2 regions of the Megasphaera elsdenii DSM 20460 genome follow, and region 2 is predicted to be linked to the other one. Evidence: riboswitches for the same ligand, from Rfam matches in the RefSeq annotation. Region 2 holds a riboswitch; the other holds the start of a gene.

Region 1 (9,884 bases), 870 kb from region 2:
GAGTTCTCTTCCCATATCCATACCAAGGGCAAGACGACCCTTGATCTGCGGGCCGGCCACTTTTCCGGTACTCTCGAAGCCAAGTCCCTGCGCATCCGCGGGAGCCTGGATTTCAAACCGGATACGCCACAGTATAACCTGTCCCTGTTGTTGAACGACTGCAATCCCCGTTCTCTCGGAGCTGGCCTCGACATCGACGACGCGGCGACGGTGTCGGCGGATATCCGCGGCCCCTTGTATGCGCCGGTCATCGACGGGACTTTGAAGATGGACCGCCTGGACATTACGGCCCTAGTCTTTACCGATGTCGTAGGGCAGGTCCACTATGAACAGGGCCTGCTCGATGTGACGGAAGTTACGGCCGGCGTCTTTGGCGGATCCATGAAGGGCCAGGGACAGGTGAACCTGGATGATAGGTCGTATACGGCCGATATGACCGGTTCCCGGCTCAAAGGCGGCATTGCGGCCCACGACCTCTTCCTGCGCTGTGATGTCGACTTGAACCTGCATATGGAAGAAAATAAATCGGCCGGCACGAAAGCCATTTATGGTGATTTCCGTTCCGGTCCGGGCCGCTATCACAACGTACCGTTCCGGGGCATTTCCGGTTCCTTTGCTCAAGATGGCAAGACCTTGAACTTCCGGGACGTCGTCATTTCCATGTTCTTTGGCGACGTATCGACGGATGCCTTTTCCATCGTCAACGGCAAAGTCAAGATAGGGGCCATCAACATCGACTATAAAAACGGCAAGCGGAGCCGCTGGGGAAAGGGCGGCCCGCAGACCATCCGGTGAACATAGATAGAGAAAGGAGTTTTCATCATGGATATTTCACGCTATTTAGCGAAATCAGGCGAAAAAGTCGATTTGGCCCAATGGCCGACGGCCTGCGATGTGGATATCGACAAGAAAAAAGTCAAAGAAGAACTGCTGGACCAGACGATTACGGAAATGCAGGATTTACAGGAAAAACTCTTTGCCGATAACCATTACGGCTTGGTCATCGTCCTGCAGGCCATGGACGCTGCCGGGAAAGACGGGACGGTCAAGCACGTCTTTGCTCGCCTCAATCCGGCTGGCGTCAAGGTGCAGAGCTTCAAGAAGCCGAGTTCGGAAGAATTGGACCACGACTACATGTGGCGCATCAACAAGGCCCTGCCCGGCCGGGGAGAAATCGGCATCTTCAACCGCTCCCATTACGAAGAAGTCGTCGTCGCCCGCATCCACAACCTCATCAAGAGCGACGGCATGCCGGAAGAACTGGTCCGCAAGGATATCTGGGAGAGCCGCTATCGCCAGATACGCGACTGGGAACGGTACTTGTCGGAAAATGGCTTTCCTATGGTCAAGATATTCCTTCATTTGTCGAAAAACGAACAGAAGAAACGCCTGATCGACCGCATCGTGACCAAGCAGAAGAACTGGAAGTTCGACATGTCCGATATTGAAGAACGGAAATACTGGAACCGATATCAGAAAGTCTATGGCGAAGTCCTGACAGCGACGTCAACGAAGTATGCGCCCTGGTATATCGTCCCGGCTGACGACAAGTGGTACACGCGCTATGTCGTTGCCCAGATCGTCCTCAAAGCGCTCAAGGCCATTGATCCGAAGTTCCCGAAATTATCGCCGGAAGTGGAAAAGCAGCTGACCCAGTTCCGTCAGCTCCTGAAAGAAGTCGATATCAAGGATTTGAAAACTATCAAGAATGTCATTGATGAGCAGAAAGTCAAATAAGAAGTGTTCCCGATAGGGCTGAATATGCTATAATTAAAAAGGTTCAAGGAAACCGATGAAGTTCTGTACAGGTTTTGAGATATATCTCAAGGAGGTACTGCCATGCTCGATGCAAAAGTAAAAGAATTAATTAACAAACAGATCAATCAGGAATTTTATTCGGAATATTTGTATTTAGCTTTTGCCAACTATTTCTATGATAATGGCCTCGACGGCTTTGCCAACTGGTATGATGTCCAGGCTCAGGAAGAACGGGACCACGCCATGCTCATGCGGACCTATCTGCACAACAACGGTGAACGCGTTACCTTCTCGGCCATTGCCGAACCGCAGAACGACTTTGATAGCATCAAAGCTGTCCTGAAAGCCGGCCTGGCCCATGAACAGTATGTCACATCCCTGATCAACAAGATCTATCAGGCCGCCGATAAAGTCCACGACTACCGGACCATGCAATGCTTCGACTGGTTCGTCAAGGAACAGGGTGAAGAAGAAAAGAATGCCGACGATTTGATCAAGAAATACAAGATGTTCGGCAGCGATGCCAAAGGCCTGTATTCTCTGAACCAGGAATTGCTGGCCCGTACCTATGTTGCTCCGACATTAGTCCTGTAAGTTTTACGATAATTCCATAAGCGCAATCAGGTGCGTAAGCTCAATAGAGAAGTCCGGTGCAAAACCGGCGCGGTCCCGCCGCTGTAAGGAGGAGCCAGGCTGCAAAGATGTCACTGTACGTTAGCGTATGGGAAGGCGCAGCCAGGACGATGAATCCGAGCCAGAAGAACTGCCTGATCCAGAATCACCGGTTGACCTGCGAGCGATGGGGATGGCGATTTTCATAGTTAGTGACTGTGATCGACTAAGTATGCAAAGGACTGTCGCATAAGGGTTTTACCCTCGTGTGGCAGTCCCTTTTTTTTTATGTTTTTTATAAAAGGAGAGATGGTTATGTTCCACAAAAAAATGAAAACAGCGTTACTCTTGTCCTTAGCCCTGACTTCGTTCGGTGCTTTTTCGGCCCCTTCGTTTGCTGCCGGCTATACGCTGAACCCCGAAGTCAAAGACGCCACGCCGGCTTTGAAGCAGGCCGCAGAAATCGGCGTCCGTACCTATAATAACCCGGCCATGCAGAACGAAGCCAATAAAGATGCCATCCTGGTGTTGAGTTTCGGTACGACTTATAAAGACAGCCGCCAGAAGACCATCGACCGGACTGTCGATGCCATCAAGGCGGCCCATCCGGACCAGAAAGTCGTCGTCGCCTTTACGTCACATATCATCGTCGACCGCATCAAGGCCAAAGAAGGCCTGACCGTACCGACGCCGGAACAGGCTATGGCCCAGTTGAAAAAAGAAGGCTATACGCGCGTGGCCATTACGTCCCTCGACGTCATCCCCGGCATGGAATACGCTTATGACTCGGCTATTTTCGACCTCTATAAAAAGGATTTCAAAAAAATGACCCTCGGCACGCCGTTGATGTATTGGATGGGTCAGGAAGACCAGCGCGATGATATCGCTGAATTTGTCAAAGCCTTTTCGACACAGTTCCCGAAAATCGGCAAGAAAGATGCCATCCTGGTCATGGCTCATGGCACGCCTCATCCGGCCAATGCCTACTACTCCGTCGTCCAGAACCGCCTCGATGCCGCTGATCTGGGCAATGTCTTCATCTATTCCGTCGAAGGCTGGCCCCATCTGGATACGGTCATTCCTCAGCTGAAAGCCAAGGGCATCGAGAACGTCATCCTCATGCCTATGATGATGGTCGCCGGCGACCATGCCAATAACGATATGGCCGGCGCTGATGACGATTCCCATAAGAGCATCCTGGAAAAAGAAGGATTCAAAGTGACAACCTATATCCATGGCTTGGGAGAAAATGAAGCGGTCCGCCAGATGTTCGTCGAACGGGCAGATGAAGCCTGGCAGGCCCTGGAAGCCCAGTAATTTGACTTCTTGGAATTTTTTCCTACCAATTTAGTCCATTCCTTTCGTCTATCATTCCACTTGCTTCCTCTGTATACTGAAGTCACGAAATGAACATAACAAACGTGAAGAAATAGGAGATGGAAGACATGAAGCAAGTGAAAATAATTACAGCGCAAGAAGCAGCACAGCTCGTCAAAGACGGTGACGTCGTTACGACTAACGGGTTCGTCGGTTCCGGCCAGCCGGAAGCCTTGACCAGTGCCCTGGAAGAACGCTTCCTCAACACGGGTTCGCCGAAAGATTTGACCCTCATCTATGCCGCTTCCCAAGGGAATACGGACGGCCGCGGCGGCGACCACTTCGCCCACGAAGGGATGCTGAAAAAAGCCATCCTCGGCCATTGGAATGCTGTTACTTCTTTACAGAAATTAGTCAATGAAAATAAAATCCAGGCTTATAACCTGCCGCAGGGCACGTTGTCCCAGTACTTCCGCGACGTCGCAGCTCATCGCTTAGGCACGATTACCCACGTCGGCCTCGATACCTTTGCCGACCCCCGCATCAGCGGCGGCCGCCTCAATGACGTCACCAAAGAAGATTTTGTCAAAGTCATCAACATCGAAGGCCATGACCAGCTCTTCTATCCGCGCATGGATATGAATATCGGCTTCATCCGCGGGACTTATGCCGATGAATGGGGCAACGTCGTTATGAGCAAGGAAGTATCGCCTTTCGATGCTACACCGCTGGCACAGGCCGTCCATAACAGCGGCGGTATCGTCGTCGTCCAGGTCGAAAAAATCGTCAAAGGCGGCACGCTCGACCCGAAACTGGTCAAAGTACCGGGCATCTATGTCGACTATATCGTCCAGGTCGATGATGAAACGAAACGGCAGCAGTCCTTTGATTGCGAATACGATCCGTCCCTGACCGGGGAAACGACGATTCCTGTCAAAGCCCTCGATCCGGCTCCGCTCAATGCCAAGAAAGTCATTGCCCGCCGGGCAGCTCTCCTGCTCCTCAATATGAGCAATGAAGCCGTCATCAACCTGGGTATCGGTATTCCGGAACTCGTTTCGTCGGTTGCTAACGAAGAAGGCATCGGCGACAGCCTGACCATGACTGTCGAAGCCGGGGCTATCGGCGGCGTTCCCCTCGGCGGCGTCCGCTTCGGTGCTTCTGTCAATGCCGAAGCTTATATGGACCAGGCTACCCAGTTCGACTTCTACGATGGCGGCGGTCTGGACCTGACCTGCCTGGGCCTGGCTGAATGTGATAAAGACGGCAACATCAACGTATCCAAATTCGGTACGCGTATCGCTGGCTGCGGCGGCTTCGTCAACATCACCCAGAATACGAAGAACGTCGTCTTCTGCGGCACCTTCACGACAGGGAAACTCCGCGAAGAAATCAAAGATGGCGAACTGCACATCACGCAGGAAGGGAAAGTCAAGAAATTCGTCCCCGAAGTCGGCCACATTACCTTCAGCGGCAACTATGCCCGGAAACATAAACAGCATGTCCTGTACATTACGGAACGTGCCGTATTCGAAATGAAGGAAGATGGCGTCCATCTGACAGAAATCGCACCGGGCGTCGACCTCCAGAAAGATGTCCTCGACCAGATGGGCTTCAAACCGATCATCGACGACGTCAAACTCATGCCGGCCTTCCTCTTCGAAGATAAACCCATGGGCCTGAAAAAGATGAAAGAAGAAATGAATAAATAATAGTTTGTAGCACAGAGTTTGTAGTTTGCAGAAAGGCTCCCCTGATAGGGGAGCTGGCCGCCGAAGGCGGTCTGAGAGGTTTTGACACAGCCGCGGACTATGCCATGAGTTGCGGACTGTAAAAAAAGAGGCTGTCGCATTAAGACAGCCTCTTTTTAAGTATTAAGTTTGTAGTTTATAGTTTTTAGTGAAGGTTTTTAAATTTAAAACCCTCTTCTACAAACTACAAACTCCCAACTACAAACTATAAAGCAAAAGGGACTACGCATGATGGCAGAAACCTTCGTGCGATAGCCCCTACTTTTTTTTACTTCGACAAGGACAAGGTCCGTTCGATGAGGGGTTTATAGGTTTCGTATTTTTTCTTGAGTGCCTCTAAATCGTACTGGCGGTACGACGGCTGGTTCTTCATGCTCTGGAAAGCGTTGAGCAGGATGGAGTGGAGACGGTTGCTGCTGATGACGTAGAAGGAATCGGCGTCATTGTGGATATTCCGCTTGTTCTTTTTCAAGAAGCCCGTCTTGTAGTTCGAGTAGAACGATAAGTCCTTGCCCGTGTACATGTCGTCGCTGACCGTCGGCAGGAGGACGCCCGTCGTTAAATGGGGATTCTTTTCCAGGCCCTCAAAGATACTTTTTATATGATCTTTCCGTTCTTCTGCGGTTAAGCTGTATTCGATATCGGTCAGGTAGATATAGCCCGATTCGACGTAGCGCAGGAGCGACGTCGTCGGCATGATGAAGGTGATTTCCGAGGCGTTGAGGATTTCTTCCCACGTGACGCAGAGGCGCTGGATGGAGAAGGCCTGTTCGGGCGAGACCCTTTCGCTGATGTGGTCGAAGACTTCGTGGGGCAGGAGAAATTCGAAGCCGATGGTCAAGTAGAAAAAGAATTTCGTCGTTGCATAGAAGGCCGTGCGGTAGCCTAATTCATCCATCCCCAGAGAGCTGACCGTCGACATGAGGGGCTTCTTTTCGGCGCCGTTGAAGCTGAATTTTTCATAAATGTCGCCGATCAAGGATTCATCGAAGATATAGGTGCACATCTTGAAGCGGGGCTGCGTGTCCAAAGCGTACTGGACGACGAACGAGTCCTTGAGGATGATGAGGTTGGCATTGGACGTATCCTGGATATCGTAAAAGACGAAATCGATGTCCAGGAAGCTGTCGAGGATGCGGTACACCGTGAGTAAGTCATCGAAGTTTTCTTCGATCTTATCCAGGTCCAGGCCGACGCGGATGGTCAGCTTGTGCTGCAATTTCAGTCCATCGAAATACTTCCAGAATCCCGTTTTATACAAGGTGCAGAATTCACCGAGGACCAGGAGTTCCCCGTCTGATTCCAGACTTTGGATGCTCTTTTGCAGTAAGTCCGACAAGAAAGCCGACGTATCGTGATGGCCGGTAATGACTTGAATGGACGGCCGGTTTTCTTTCCCCTTGGGGGAGCGGCTCTGATTGAGCGTCGTCCGGTAAGCTGCGCAGAGATACTGGCCGATTTCAAAACCTAAGTCTTCCGTATTTTCCGAAATGGGGAAGGCCTTGAAGAATTTGGCTTCTTTCTTCTGCTTGGCAATCAGTTCGGCAAAGTACTGACCCATTTCTTCGTTGATCCGTTCGACATAACGGGAAGACGGTAATTTCGTGCCATTGCTCCATTTATTGACATACGAGACGTCATAGCCGACGACGTCGGCCAGGGAGATGAACTTGGCCTGAGTGAAGGTAATGAGCCGTTTTAACGTCGATGCATATCCATCTGAAATCACGTTGGAACCCCCTTATAAATAAGTTCATGCTATTATCTAAAACGTACAGTTCGTAAAACACATGAAATACGCTCATGTGACGTATAGATTTAATTCACCAAAGCATGTACATTTTATCACATGCCTTGGTGAACCACAACGGATTTGGACAAAAAAATTCACAAGGACTTAATTCTATGCAAAAAAGGTCAAGCCTTTCCTGTTTTGTTCCAAGCCGGTCATTTGTATACTGTAGTCACAAGGTTGGTTCAAGGCAAGGCCAATCCATTGAGAAATAGTTAGTAAATCTAAGTAACTATATTAGGAGGTTTTTTATTATGGCTTACAACAACATTAAATTCGTCAACGAAGATGGTATCGGTATTTTAACGATCAGCCGCCCGAAGGCTCTCAACGCATTGAATACGGAAACAGTTACGGAACTGAATGATTGCGTTGGTAAAATCGAAGCTGACGAATCGGTCAAAGTTGTTATCATCACTGGTGAAGGTGCTAAATCCTTCGTAGCTGGCGCTGACATCGTCGAAATGTCCACCAAGAACCCTGTCGAAGGCCGTAAATTCGGTAAAATTTCCCAGGATACCTTCACTCGCATTGAAAACCTGCCCCAGCCGGTCATCGCTGCTGTCAACGGCTACGCTCTCGGCGGCGGCTGCGAACTCGCTTGCGCTTGCGACTTCCGTTATGCTGCTGAAAACGCTAAATTCGGTCAGCCTGAAGTTGGTCTCGGCATTACACCGGGCTTCGGTGGTACACAGCGTCTCCCCCGTGTCGTAGGCCGCGGCTATGGTAAAGAAATGATCTTCCGTGCTAACATGATCGACGCTCAGGAAGCTCATCGCATCGGCTTGGTCAACAAAGTCGTTCCCCAGGAAGAATTGATGGATACCTGCAAAAAGGTAGCTAAAGAAATCATGGGCAACGCTCCTATCGCTGTACAGCTCGCTAAGACCGCTATCAACCGTGGTATCAACTGCGACGTCGTCACCGGTATCGCTTACGAAGACGAAGTATTCGCTCTCTGCTTCTCCACGGAAGACCAGAAGGAAGGCATGGACGCATTCGTCAACAAACGCGCTAAACACTTCCAGGGCAAATAATAGCGTAAGTGCTTGATTGTTAGAAAAAGGGGCTTCGCATGGCAGCCAAAGCTTCGTGCGACAGTCCCTTTCCTATAAACCTTTAGTATGGAATAAGAATTATTTTTAGGAGGAATATTTACTATGGATTTCAAACTCAGCGAAATGCAGCAGGATATTGCTAAATTGGCGAAAGACTTTGCTGAAAAAGAATTGGCACCGACTGTCAAAGAACGTGACGAAAAAGAAGTCTTTGACCGCGCTATTCTCGACAAAATGGGCACCCTCGGCCTTCTCGGCATCCCCTGGGAAGAAGAAAACGGCGGCGTAGGTGCTGACTTCCTCAGCCTGGCTGTTGCCTGCGAAGAAGTTGCTAAAGTCGACCCGTCCATCGCTCTCAGCTTTGAAGTACACACCATGCTCTGCTCCTGGCCGATCTGGAAATTCGGCACGGCTGAACAGAAAGCCAAATATTTGAAACCCTTGGCAGAAGGCACGAAACTCGGCGCTTTCGGCCTCACGGAACCGAACGCTGGTACCGACGCTTTGAACGGCTCCACCGTTGCTACGAAAAATGAAGACGGCAGCTACACCTTGAACGGCTCCAAAGTCTTCAACACCAACGGCGGCGAAGCTGACGTTACCGTCGTATTCGCTTCCACGGACAAATCCAAAGGCGCTAAAGGCATGAGCGCTTTCATCCTTGAAAAAGGCATGGAAGGCTTCACCTATGGCAAAGAAGAAGTGAAAATGGGTATCCGCGCTTCCGTACAGCGTGAACTCGTATTCCAGAACGTAAAAGTTCCGGCTGAAAACCTCCTCGGCAAAGAAGGCGAAGGCTTTAAGATCGCTATGATGACCCTCGACGGCGGCCGTGTTGGCGTTGGCGCACAGGCTCTCGGCATTGCGGAAGGCGCTTACAATGCAGCTGTTCAGTACGCTAAAGAACGTACACAGTTCGGCAAACCGATTGCTAAATTCCAGGCTATCAGCTTCATGCTCGCTGACATGAAACTCAAAATCGAAACGGCTCGTCTTGCTGTTTATCAGGCTGCTTGGAAAATGGCTCAGCCCGACGTTAAATCCTACTCCGTAGACGCAGCTATCGCTAAGAAATACGCTTCTGACGTAGCTATGCAGGTCACCACCGATGCTGTCCAGGTATTCGGCGGCTATGGCTTCACTCGCGAATACCCGGTTGAACGCTACATGCGCGACGCTAAGATCACTCAGATCTATGAAGGCACCAACCAGGTACAGCAGATGGTTATCTCCGGCGCTATCCTCAGATAAGCCTTTTTTCCTGAAAAACGAATAATAGTATAGTAAGTATATAAGAAACGCTCCATAAAAAAGGACCTCACATGAAACTTCCGCCCATCATGTGGGGTTCTTTTTTTGCTGGAAATTAACAAATAAAGAATAATTATTTGTTAATTATTTCTTGACAAAAAGAGTCAAATCATGTAAGATATAGACATAACAAAGAACTAATATCAATTAAAAGTACAAAAGATTTCATGACCACCTATGAATGACATATAATATATATCTTTATATATAGAACTTGCATTTTTTATTAGAGGAGGAGTTACTATGAAAGACGTAAAATTCTATCAGCTCGAAGGTAAAAACGTA
Region 2 (9,884 bases):
TATTGATGACACCGCCGACGGCACCGCTGCCGTAGCGGACGGAGCCACTGCCCTTGGTGACTTCGATGTGGTCGATGGCCCCGATGCCGGGCAGACTGGCCAAATCGACGCTGCCCCGGCCATAGCCGGAACCCTGGGCGTTAGCCAGGCTCTGGCCGTCGACGAGGATCAGGACCCGGTCGTCGCCATTGAGTTTGACATACGAGGAAATACCGGGCACCATTTCGTTGACCGTTACGCCCGTGACGCGCTGCAGGGCCTGCTGGACCGTCGTATCCTGGTGGGCTTCCATGTTTTCCGCCGTAATGACGGTCGTATTCGATTGGCTGGGCGGGATGGCCGGTGTGGGTGGAACTATCTTCGCTTCCGATAACTTTATGGGAAATTTTTTCCGCAAGGCGTCAAGAATATCGGCGACGGCATCGGGTACCTGGAGAGTCCCAGCCGGAGCGGCTGCCTCGTTCTTCCCCGGCCCGGCAGCCCGTACCGTACCGCCCGAGTCCCGGCCGGATTGGCTGGCAGATTGGGGCTTCCCTGCCAAGGCGGGTGGCCGGGAGACAGTCCCGGAGCCTGTCGAAGCGGCCTTTTCCCGGCTGGCCTGCGATATAACCTCATAGGTCAGCCCATCGGCAGCCGTTCCCACCTCGTCCAAACCAGGCGAAGCGGCTTCCCCATTTGTCAGGGTTCCCGATACTCCAGCGCTGCTGTCCAGGTCAGCTGCACCGCCCTGGTCCTCATCGCTCCCTGCCGCATCACGGCCGCCGGCACCGGCCAGATCTTCTGCATTGTAGACCATGACCTCGGTCACGCCGGCCTGACGCGTATACTGCTGGAACAAGGTAAAGAAACCACCGGCTGCCAGGGCCAGGTAGACGGCAGCGTGGAGCGATACGGAGGCGCCGGCAGCGATGCGTCCCCGTTTCCCCTTCCAGGGCTTCACGGCTGGTCCCCTTTCTCAGCAGCCAGGCCGATACGGGTGATGCCGGCCCGCTTCAAATCGTCGAGGACATCGGCGACCTGGCCGTAATCAAGGCCCCGATCGGCACAGAGGACGACGTAGAACGCGCTGTCCTGAGCCTGCTGATCCCGGGCGGAGGCAATCAGTTCTTTTTCCTGGACGGGCTGACCGTTGAGCCACAACGACCCGTCAGTCTTCAAGGTCACGACGTACGGCGCCGACGGCTGGGCCTGGGCAGCCGAAGCCCGCGGCAGCTGGACACCCAGGCTGTGCAGGTCGACCATGGACAGGGACGTCATCATGAAAAAGACCAGCAGGAAGAACATGATATCGATCATGGGGATAATCATAATCGAAGGCCGCTCGAACTGGCGGCGATTGCGTAATTGCATGGTCACTGCCCCACTTTCTCAGCCATCGTTTCCAGCGCCGAAAAGCACAGTTCCATGTCGGTAATGATGCGGTCCAGGCGCTGCGTGAAATAGGCGTGGACGGCCAGGGCCAGGATGGCCACGCAGAGGCCGAAAGCCGTGGCGATGAGGGCTTCGCCGACGCCGCCGGTAATGGCGATGGCCTGGCCGGACTGGATGTTGAGGACACTGAAGGCGCGAATCATGCCGCTGATTGTCCCCAAAAGCCCCAAGAGCGGCGCCATGGTGACGATGACCGACAGATAATAGAGGCGGTTGCGCAATTTCGCAATGAAGATGCCCGACTGCATCTCGACGAAGGCCTTGACGTCAGGCCCAGCCTGGCCCTGGAAGACCTCCTGCAAGATGAGGGGCAGTCCGCCATGAGATCCGGCAGCCAGCTGCTGTGCCTGGTCGCAGCGCCGCAGTTTCATCTGCGTATAGAACTGTTCGGCAAAGGCCTTCCCGGCGTCCATGTTCCCATAGAACAAAACCCGTTCGATGCCAATATAGCCGACGAAGAGTGAACAGGCCAGGAGCAGGTACATGACCGGCCCGCCTGCCTGAAATAACTGAAATCCCTGTAAAATCGCTTCCATTATGACCTCCTGTCCGGCCTGGCGAAGCGCCGAACAGAGGTACAAATAGAAAAGGAGCCGCCTTTAGCTGACAGCTCCTCCAAGTAACTTTCCATACAATCTCCTTCCCATCGCTCGCAGGTCTATCGGTGATTATCCGTCAGGCAGTTCTTCTGGCTTGGCTTCATGGCCCTGGCTGCGCCTTCCCATACCTCCGTACAGTGACGTCGTTGCAGCCTGGCTCCACCCTACAGCGGCGGGACCGCGCCGGCATCGGACCGGCTTCTCTATTGAGTCTGTGACACCTGACTTACTTCAAACTTACAAACATAACTATATCATGCCCGGCGTCAGACTGTCAATGAAGGGCCTGGCCGGCCATTCCGGCCGTCGTGACTTCAACGGTCACGACGCTTCCGGTCTCGCTTTTCTCCCATTGGAGAATCTGGCAAGTCCCTTGAGGGCAGACGGCGGGCCAATCATTGATCCAGCTCAGGAGACTGGCAAAGGTACCGGCCAGGACCAGGGTCTGCCGGCCGGCTTCGCGGCCCGACTGCTGCCACGACAGGAGCTGGATGTCCCGGGCCGCCAGGGAGGCCGTTACATCGGGGACGCCGTCACAGCCAGCAGGCGCCGGTACCGGCCGCGGCCGCCACGAACGGGCATACGGCGCTAACTGGCGATGGACGCCTTGCCATCCCTGCCAGGCCTGATACGACGAGACGGCAAAAAGAGCGGCTCCCACGGTCAGGATGGCCAGGATGGGAAAGGCCCGCTGCCAGTCAACCCGTTTTCGCCACGCCTTCACGGCAGGTCACCTCCAGCGCAAAGGGAATCCCCTGGCCCATATCGGGCTTCATCCTGGCAACGGCCGCCTGGCCGAGGCCCTGCTGCTGCAAGGACCGCTGCCACTGCTGCGGCGTATCCGGTGAGGCCGTCCGGCCTTCGATGACGACCCGGCCGGACCGGCTGCTGACCTTTTCGACGGCGAGTCCCTCCGGCTTAGACCCGGCCAAAGCCACCATCAGGGACGGCGATAAGGGGCCAGCCGGCCGCTCCTTTGCAGCCCGTTCCACCTGTGCCTGGCCGCGGCGGATTGCTTCGTTTCCCTGCCGTATCTGTTGCTGCAGCGGGTACAGGCAGTCCGTATAATAGGCCTTTTCCCGGTGCAGCTGGTACTGGAAAAAGAGGCCTGCCCCCAAACAGACCGTCAGCATCAGGAGCAAGCCCAGACAGGCCGGCCGCTGCCAAAGCCCGTGTTGCTGGCGGTATCCCAAGGGCAAGAGATTGCATTTCATGATCATCCCTCCTCATAAGAAAGCCAGCATGGCCGTGGCCTGGGTCAGCTGGCAGTCCTCCATCAGGCAGCGAACAGCCGGACTCGGCCTGGCCGGCTGCCAGTCTTCCGCACCGGCCCCTTCGGGAAGCCAGCGGAAAGGCGGCAGGTCCGCCGGCGGCACAACCGCTTGTACCTCATAAGCCAGGGGCAGGCCATCTTTCAGGCGGATCCGGTGCTGCTGTCTATCCGGCATTTCCTGGAAGACCAGCGTCCCCGTACCGGAAGGCCAAAGGCGTCCCAGGAAAGCGGGCAGCAAATCGATGGACCGGATGACAGCCCCGGCATCATGGCAGGCCTTACAGATAGCGGCGACACCTTCCTTGGGATAGGCCCCGACGGTCCAGTCATAAAGGCCGCCATCGCTTTTGGCCGGACAGGCTGCCTCGAAGGCATAGGCCCGCCCTTCCTCACTGACCAGGCCGGCCCCGGCAATGAGGGCATCCGCTTCCTGTCGGTCCGGCGTCCCCAGGGACAGGCGTTTCCAGAGCACGCCCGGCCCGCCCAGAAGCAGACGCAGGTGCCAGCCGGCCAGGCCATAGCGCCGCAGGAGGCCGGGCAGACAGGCCTGTACTGCAGTTTCCCGGCCCATCCAGTCCGGGTCCCGCTTCGCTTCATAATCCCAGTGACCCTGGCGGAAAGCGACGCCTCCATACCAGGTCCGTTTCGTCTTTAATAGATGGACAGACTGTCCATTCAGCCACAAACAGGCATTTTGTTGCCACCACATACGCTCACCTCTCTCGTTAATTCACATACTGGCAGCGGTGCAGCACAGGCCGCCCCTGCTCATCGGCACGGACCTCGAAGCGGAGGCCGCACGTCTGCTGGACCGCCGAGTCTGGCACGGCCGCCTGGGCCTTCAAGAAACCACCGGCCACTGCACCGGCCGGCTGATACCGGCAGCGCACGGAAAGCTGTTCTCCCTGAGAAGCCAGGCCTTCTGCCTGCGGCACGGGGATAGGCCTTCCCTGGAGGAAATCATCGGGATGCCGGCAGAGCTGGTCCCAGCCTTCATGGAGGGCACTTTCTGCTAAATAGGTCAGCCGCACCGTTTCTTCGTAAGTCCGGGCCATCTGGAAATGCTTCCACGCCAGGGACGCCGCCGTCAGGGACAGGCTCAAAGCCAGCAGGGCCACGGTTACGATAGAAAAAGAAAAGAAACCGTTTCGTTTTTTCATAGCTCACCTTCGTTCAAAGGCCATACGGCAAACTGCACGGGCCGGGACAGGCCGCTCCGCTTTTCTTTCAGGAGGAAGGCGACCTGGACAGCCCGGCCTGTCCGGGAGAAAAAGGGCTGGCCGTCGAGAGGCAGGATGGCTAGAAAACGGCCTTTCACCGTACTGCCGCCGCCCGTCAGGGGCTGATAGCGGCCATCGCTGAGGCGGACATACAGGCTTTGATGGCGGACGGCAAAGCCCCTGGCCGTGCCCTGGGACGTGTGGAACCGGACCTCCGCCGGCGCCACTTCCACCTCCTGGCCGTAGCGCAGGGCCTGGAACAGCGTTTCTTCCACGTTGACGTGCTGCCGCAGCAAGGCTTCTTCAATCTGACAGCGCCGGTCCAGCCGGGCCGTCTGTCCGGCCAGGGGCAGCAGGGCCGTCAGGGTCAGGGCGGACAGGCCCAAGGCCAGGAGCACGTCTAAGAGAATCCAGCCGTTCTTCTCCAGTCTTTTCCGGCGCCAGGAGCCGGCAGGAAACACGGAGCCCATGGTCATCACCTGCCTCTACATACCGTAAAATCAGGCCGCCATCCCGTTCGGTCTGCTGAGAAACCACTTCATAAGACCGGCCCTCCAAGACGACGCGACTGGGCGGCGGACAGCCGCCTTTCCAGGCTTCCATGACCTGCCGGCAGACCATGGCGGCCAGCTGCCGCTGCCGGGCCTGCTGATGCCATTGGCTGGCCTGGAGCGAAAGGCCCAGGGCCGTCATGAGCAGACAGGCCCCGATGAGCAGGCCAGCCAGGCCGTCGGCGAAGAACAAGAAGCCATTGGCTTCAGGCCAGGCGGATGCGCCCGGTCTGAGCCGCCACGACGATGGAGCGCTCATAAGCCCCATCGGGCGCCGTGATGACCACAGACATCGTATGCTGCGGACGGCCATCGACATCAAAGCACACATCTCCTTTCGTCACTTGCAGGCCTGGCGGATAAGGCCGTTCCTTGATCCGGACGTAGCCTTCCTGGAGGACGTAGCGGTCCCCTTCCAGGACCAGTTTCCAGCGGCCGCTGCCCTGGTTGTTGCCGACACAACGCTGCCGGACCTGCTGCATATCCAGGGCCATTTCCCGCGCCAGGCCATCGACGGCCTGATGGCTGCGGCTGCGCTGGCTCCCGGTCAGGCACAATCCCAGGTACAGCACCAGCAATCCCGCAGCCAGCATCAAGCCGGTCAGGCTGAGGAAGCCGTTTCCCTTCACCATAGCCAGCCTCCTGGCCACCACGACGGGAAAGGCCCCTGGGCCAGCCACCAGCCCAGCAGGAGGAACGGGCCGAAGGGAATGACAGAGGCCCCTTTCCAGCGCCGATACACCAAGGCGGCCGGTGCAGCCAGGCAAAAGGACGCGACCAGCATGACCCAGGCGCCCCAGTCGGGGCAGCCCGGCGACAAGGCCAGGGCCAGTTTGATGTCGCCGCTGCCGATAGCGCCGGGCCAGAGGCCATAGAGGACCAGGAAAAAGGCGGCGACGCCGACAGAGACCGGCCAAAACGGGCGCACTAAGCCGGCATATCCGGCCAGGCCGTTGCCCAGGGCCAGGGCCAGGACGGGAGCGTCAGCAATCCAGCAGCGCCGGATATCGGTGTAGCAGATCCAGGCCGTACAGCCTGCGGCCGTGCCATACCAGAGGAACAGTTCAGGCCACTCCATAGGCTCAGCCCTTCCCTTCCTGGGCCGACGCCGCATCGGACGAAAAATGCTTGTTGTTATAGTCGGCAGAGACGACGCCATCGGCTATCTGATATTCCCCTTTGTCCGGCGTGAGCGGCTTGAACTGCAAGTACTGCTTGCCATCGCTGTCCTTGGTCACTAAGTCGTCGATACTAGCCGGAAAGACGCCATGGTCGATTTCATAGAGGGCGGCAGCATTGCTGATGGTCCGGATATCGGCTTGTACCTTGGCTTCCTGGGCCGTCTTCGTCGCCGAAGAGAAGCGCGGTACGGCAAAGGAGGCGAAAATGAGGACCAGGGATACACAAATCAACATTTCCAACAGAGAAAAACCATTGCGAGTCTGCATAGTAAAAACTCCTTTCATCAAGTCACAACGCTGGATGCCATATCCAGCAGGGGTAAGAGGAAACAAAGAATCAAAAAGCCCATCAAAGCCCCGGTCAGCAAGAGGACGACCGGCCCGAGCCAGCGCTGCAGCCGGCCGGCCAGCTGTTGGAGGCGGCTGCCGTAATAGCGGGAAATCGATGCCAGGGCCTCATCGTACCTGCCGGTCATTTCCCCGACGGCCAGCATGGTTTCGACATAAGGCGTGCCGAAACGGCCGGCGTGGACGGCCTGGCTGAAGGCACAGCCCCGTTCCAGCAGCAGCCGGGCTTGCAGGATATACTGCCGGAAAAGGCGCGACGGCACGACGGCAGCGGCTTCGGGCAGACTGTCCAGCAAGGGGATGCCGCCGGCCAGCTGGACGGCCAGGATCTGGCTGAACCGCTGCCAGGCCCAGACGAGGACCCAGGTCTGGAGCCAGGGCAGGCGGAAAAATTGCCGTTCCAGTTCCAGCCGCCATTCGGCCTGCTGCCAGGCCCAGCGCAGGACGAGGAGGCCGACGGTCAGCCCGGCCAGGCCATAGATGCCGTAATGGCGCAAGGCGCCCATGGCGGCCAGCAGATACTGCGTCCCTTTTGGCAGGGGGACGGCCATCTGGTCCATCATATCCGTAAAGACAGGGATGATGAAAAGGCACGCCCCTGCCGTCAGCAGGATCAGGCAGACCAGCAGGAAGGCCGGATAGGCCAGGGCCTGGACGAGGAGGCGCCGCTCCTTCCCCTTGGTTTCATAGAAATCGGCCAGGACACGGCAGAGTCCTTCGAGGTTCCCTGTCTGTTCGCCGGCCCGGATGAGGCGGCAGGCCAACTCGGGGAAGGCCCGGCACTGGTCCATGGCCTGGGACGGACAGACGCCCTGCTCCATCTGCAAGGCCGCCAGATGGAGCGGACGGCGATAGCGGCCCGGCATGTCGGCCATCAGCAGCTGCCAGGCCTGGACCAGCGGGATGCCGCTGCCGACGAGGGTTGCCAGCTGGCGAAAGAAAAAGGCCAGCAAGGTCACGGGCAGCCGCGCGGTCCGGCGCCTCATAAGGACCCTCCGGCCCGGCAGCGGCGCAGGGCCTGGTCCATCGTCCGCATACCGGCAGCGGCACCGGTCTGCATGACCGTCGGCAGCTGATATTCTTTGCCGTTGCGGATGAGCTGGACTACGGCCGGCGTGCGCACGAGGATCTCCCGGACGATTTCGACCTGCCCCTGCCCTTCCAGCCGGCGCTGGGCCAATACGGCCTGCAGTACCATGGCCAGGCGGTAGCGGACTTCCTGCCGGGCATCGCCGCTGTAAGCCCCGGCAATGCGGCTCACGGCCTGGGCCGCGGACGGCGTGTGCAGCGTCGACAAGACGAAGTGCCCCGTTTCAGCGGCCATCAGGGCCGCATCCATGGCCGGCCGGTCGCGCATCTCACCGATGAGGATGACGTCCGGGTCCTGGCGCAGGGCCTGGCGGATGCCCTCGGCAAAGTCCGGGAAATGCGTTCCCAGTTCGCGCTGCGTAATCAAGGAGGCCTTGCCCTTTTCGACGTATTCGATAGGGTCTTCCAAGGTGATGATGTGGCACGGCCGCCGTTCATTGATGGCCTGCAAGATGCGCCACAAGGCCGTCGTCTTGCCGCTGCCCGTGGGACCGCAGACCAGGACCAGGCCCTGTGTCAGCCGGCTGAGGCGCTCCAGCAGGGGCCCGTCGCCATCCGGCGGCAGGGACGCCAGGGGATAGAGGAAGCGTATCGTCGCGTGGAGGCCGGCGTATTCCCGGCAGACATGGAGGCGGCAGCGCAGGGACCGGCGCCAGGAAAAGGCGCCATCCCCCACTTCGTCCCGGGTCCAGCCGACAGCGTGCAGCAGGCAGCGCACGTCGTCTTCGGACAACGGCGGACCGGGAAAGGAACAGAGGCCCTGGGCCAGGCGAAGCATGGGCGGCCGCCCCGTCTGCAAGTGAAGGTCCGCCGCCTGCTGACCGATGGCCTTTTCCATCAGTGCCGTTACGTCCATCGGGCCTCACCACCTTCACAGATGCGGCGTATCTCTTGTTCATCGGTCCAGCCGGCCGCCAGGACCCGGGCGATGACATCGGTCAGGAGGACAGCCCCATCGTTCCGGGCCGCTTCAGTCAGGGCAGCGACGCCGGCACGGCTGCGGATAGCCGTGCGGAGATGACGGCCGGCCGGCACGACTTCACACAGACAGAAGCGGCCTTCATAAGTCCCTGCTTTGGTTTTCCGCCGAACCAGGCGCTGCGAGACAACGCCCGCCAGGGCATCGGCCGCCAGATACGGGGCGATGCCCATATCGATCAGGCGGACCACGGCCTCGACGGCACTCGGCGCATGGAGGGTGCTGAAGATGACGTGTCCCGTCAAAGCGGCCCGCACGGCAATGCGCGCCGTCTCGCTGTCACGGATTTCGCCGACGACGAGGATATCCGGGTCCTGGCGCAGCAAGGCCCGCAGGCCGTCCTGGAACATCATGCCCCCTTTGGCCTGGACCTGGCTTTGGGAAACGCCTTCCATGAGAATTTCCACCGGGTCTTCCAAGGTCGCAATACTGACGGAATCATCCTGGATCTCATGGAGGGCCGCGTAGAGGGTCGTCGTCTTGCCGCTGCCCGTCGGGCCGCAGATGACGATGAGCCCCTGGCGGCAGCGGATGAGTCTTTCCAGGCAGCGCCGAGCCTGGTCATCCATGCCCAGGGCCGAAAGGTCCAGGGGGATGCGCTGGCCGTCGAGGATACGGATGACGACCTTTTCGCCGCGTACCGTCGGCAGTGTACTGACCCGCAGGTCCAGGCGGCGATTCCCATCCTTCCAGACGATGCGCCCGTCCTGGGGCAGGCGGCGGTTGGCAATATCCAGGCCGGCCAGGACTTTGATGCGGCTCACCAGTTTCTCCAGGCTGCTTTTGTGGAGACACCCGGCCTGACAGAGGACACCGTCCCGGCGCCAGCGGATGCGGACGGCGTCGTCCATGGGTTCGATGTGGATGTCACTGGCCCCGGCGGCCAGGGCGTCTTGTAATAACTTGTTTACGTCCATAAAAAAATCTCCTTTCCATAGCTAGCATAGCATGGAAAGGAGACGGTCTGACAAAATTTAATCGTTCTCTAATGGAAAATCGGAAAATTTAAGGATTCCTTAATCTTCCGCTTCGTCCTGCGTTTCTTTGTTGCGGATTTCACTGAGTTTTTCCGCTAATTCATGGAAGGTCTTCTGATAGAGCTCTTCCTTCTTCTTTTTTTCTTCGCCTGCATCGATGGTCTTCGCCATTTGTTCCCAAAAACTCATAGGTAATTCCCCCTTTGATAAAAGATAAAGTAACGATAATATTGTCT

Evidence for each region. A riboswitch is a leader RNA that binds a small molecule or an ion and turns the genes downstream of it on or off. The one in region 2 is predicted to bind cobalamin.
Region 1: another riboswitch for cobalamin. It lies ahead of C6362_RS03810 (sirohydrochlorin cobaltochelatase); the one in region 2 lies ahead of C6362_RS11455 (MotA/TolQ/ExbB proton channel family protein).

Annotation. Positions count from the first base shown of each region.
Region 1 is NZ_CP027570.1:801,452-811,335, reverse strand. Features, by position in the region: gene C6362_RS03825 (AsmA family protein) at 1-795, shown strand, start outside; gene C6362_RS03820 (polyphosphate kinase 2 family protein) at 823-1,737, shown strand; gene C6362_RS03815 (ferritin) at 1,840-2,352, shown strand; cobalamin riboswitch at 2,364-2,543, shown strand; gene C6362_RS03810 (sirohydrochlorin cobaltochelatase) at 2,701-3,687, shown strand; gene C6362_RS03805 (acyl CoA:acetate/3-ketoacid CoA transferase) at 3,816-5,399, shown strand; gene C6362_RS03800 (hypothetical protein) at 5,707-7,167, opposite strand; gene C6362_RS03795 (enoyl-CoA hydratase-related protein) at 7,485-8,267, shown strand; gene C6362_RS03790 (acyl-CoA dehydrogenase) at 8,391-9,539, shown strand; gene C6362_RS03785 (desulfoferrodoxin family protein) at 9,843-9,884, shown strand, end outside.
Region 2 is NZ_CP027570.1:2,414,889-2,424,772, forward strand. Features, by position in the region: gene C6362_RS11445 (TonB-dependent receptor plug domain-containing protein) at 1-940, opposite strand, end outside; gene C6362_RS11450 (ExbD/TolR family protein) at 937-1,350, opposite strand; gene C6362_RS11455 (MotA/TolQ/ExbB proton channel family protein) at 1,353-1,967, opposite strand; cobalamin riboswitch at 2,093-2,270, opposite strand; gene C6362_RS11460 (hypothetical protein) at 2,305-2,754, opposite strand; gene C6362_RS11465 (hypothetical protein) at 2,729-3,244, opposite strand; gene C6362_RS11470 (hypothetical protein) at 3,257-4,012, opposite strand; gene C6362_RS11475 (hypothetical protein) at 4,029-4,463, opposite strand; gene C6362_RS11480 (hypothetical protein) at 4,460-4,921, opposite strand; gene C6362_RS12250 (hypothetical protein) at 4,827-5,342, opposite strand; gene C6362_RS11485 (hypothetical protein) at 5,281-5,706, opposite strand; gene C6362_RS11490 (prepilin peptidase) at 5,700-6,152, opposite strand; gene C6362_RS11495 (competence type IV pilus major pilin ComGC) at 6,157-6,522, opposite strand; gene C6362_RS11500 (type II secretion system F family protein) at 6,540-7,589, opposite strand; gene C6362_RS11505 (type IV pilus twitching motility protein PilT) at 7,586-8,548, opposite strand; gene C6362_RS11510 (GspE/PulE family protein) at 8,539-9,588, opposite strand; gene C6362_RS11935 (hypothetical protein) at 9,688-9,837, opposite strand.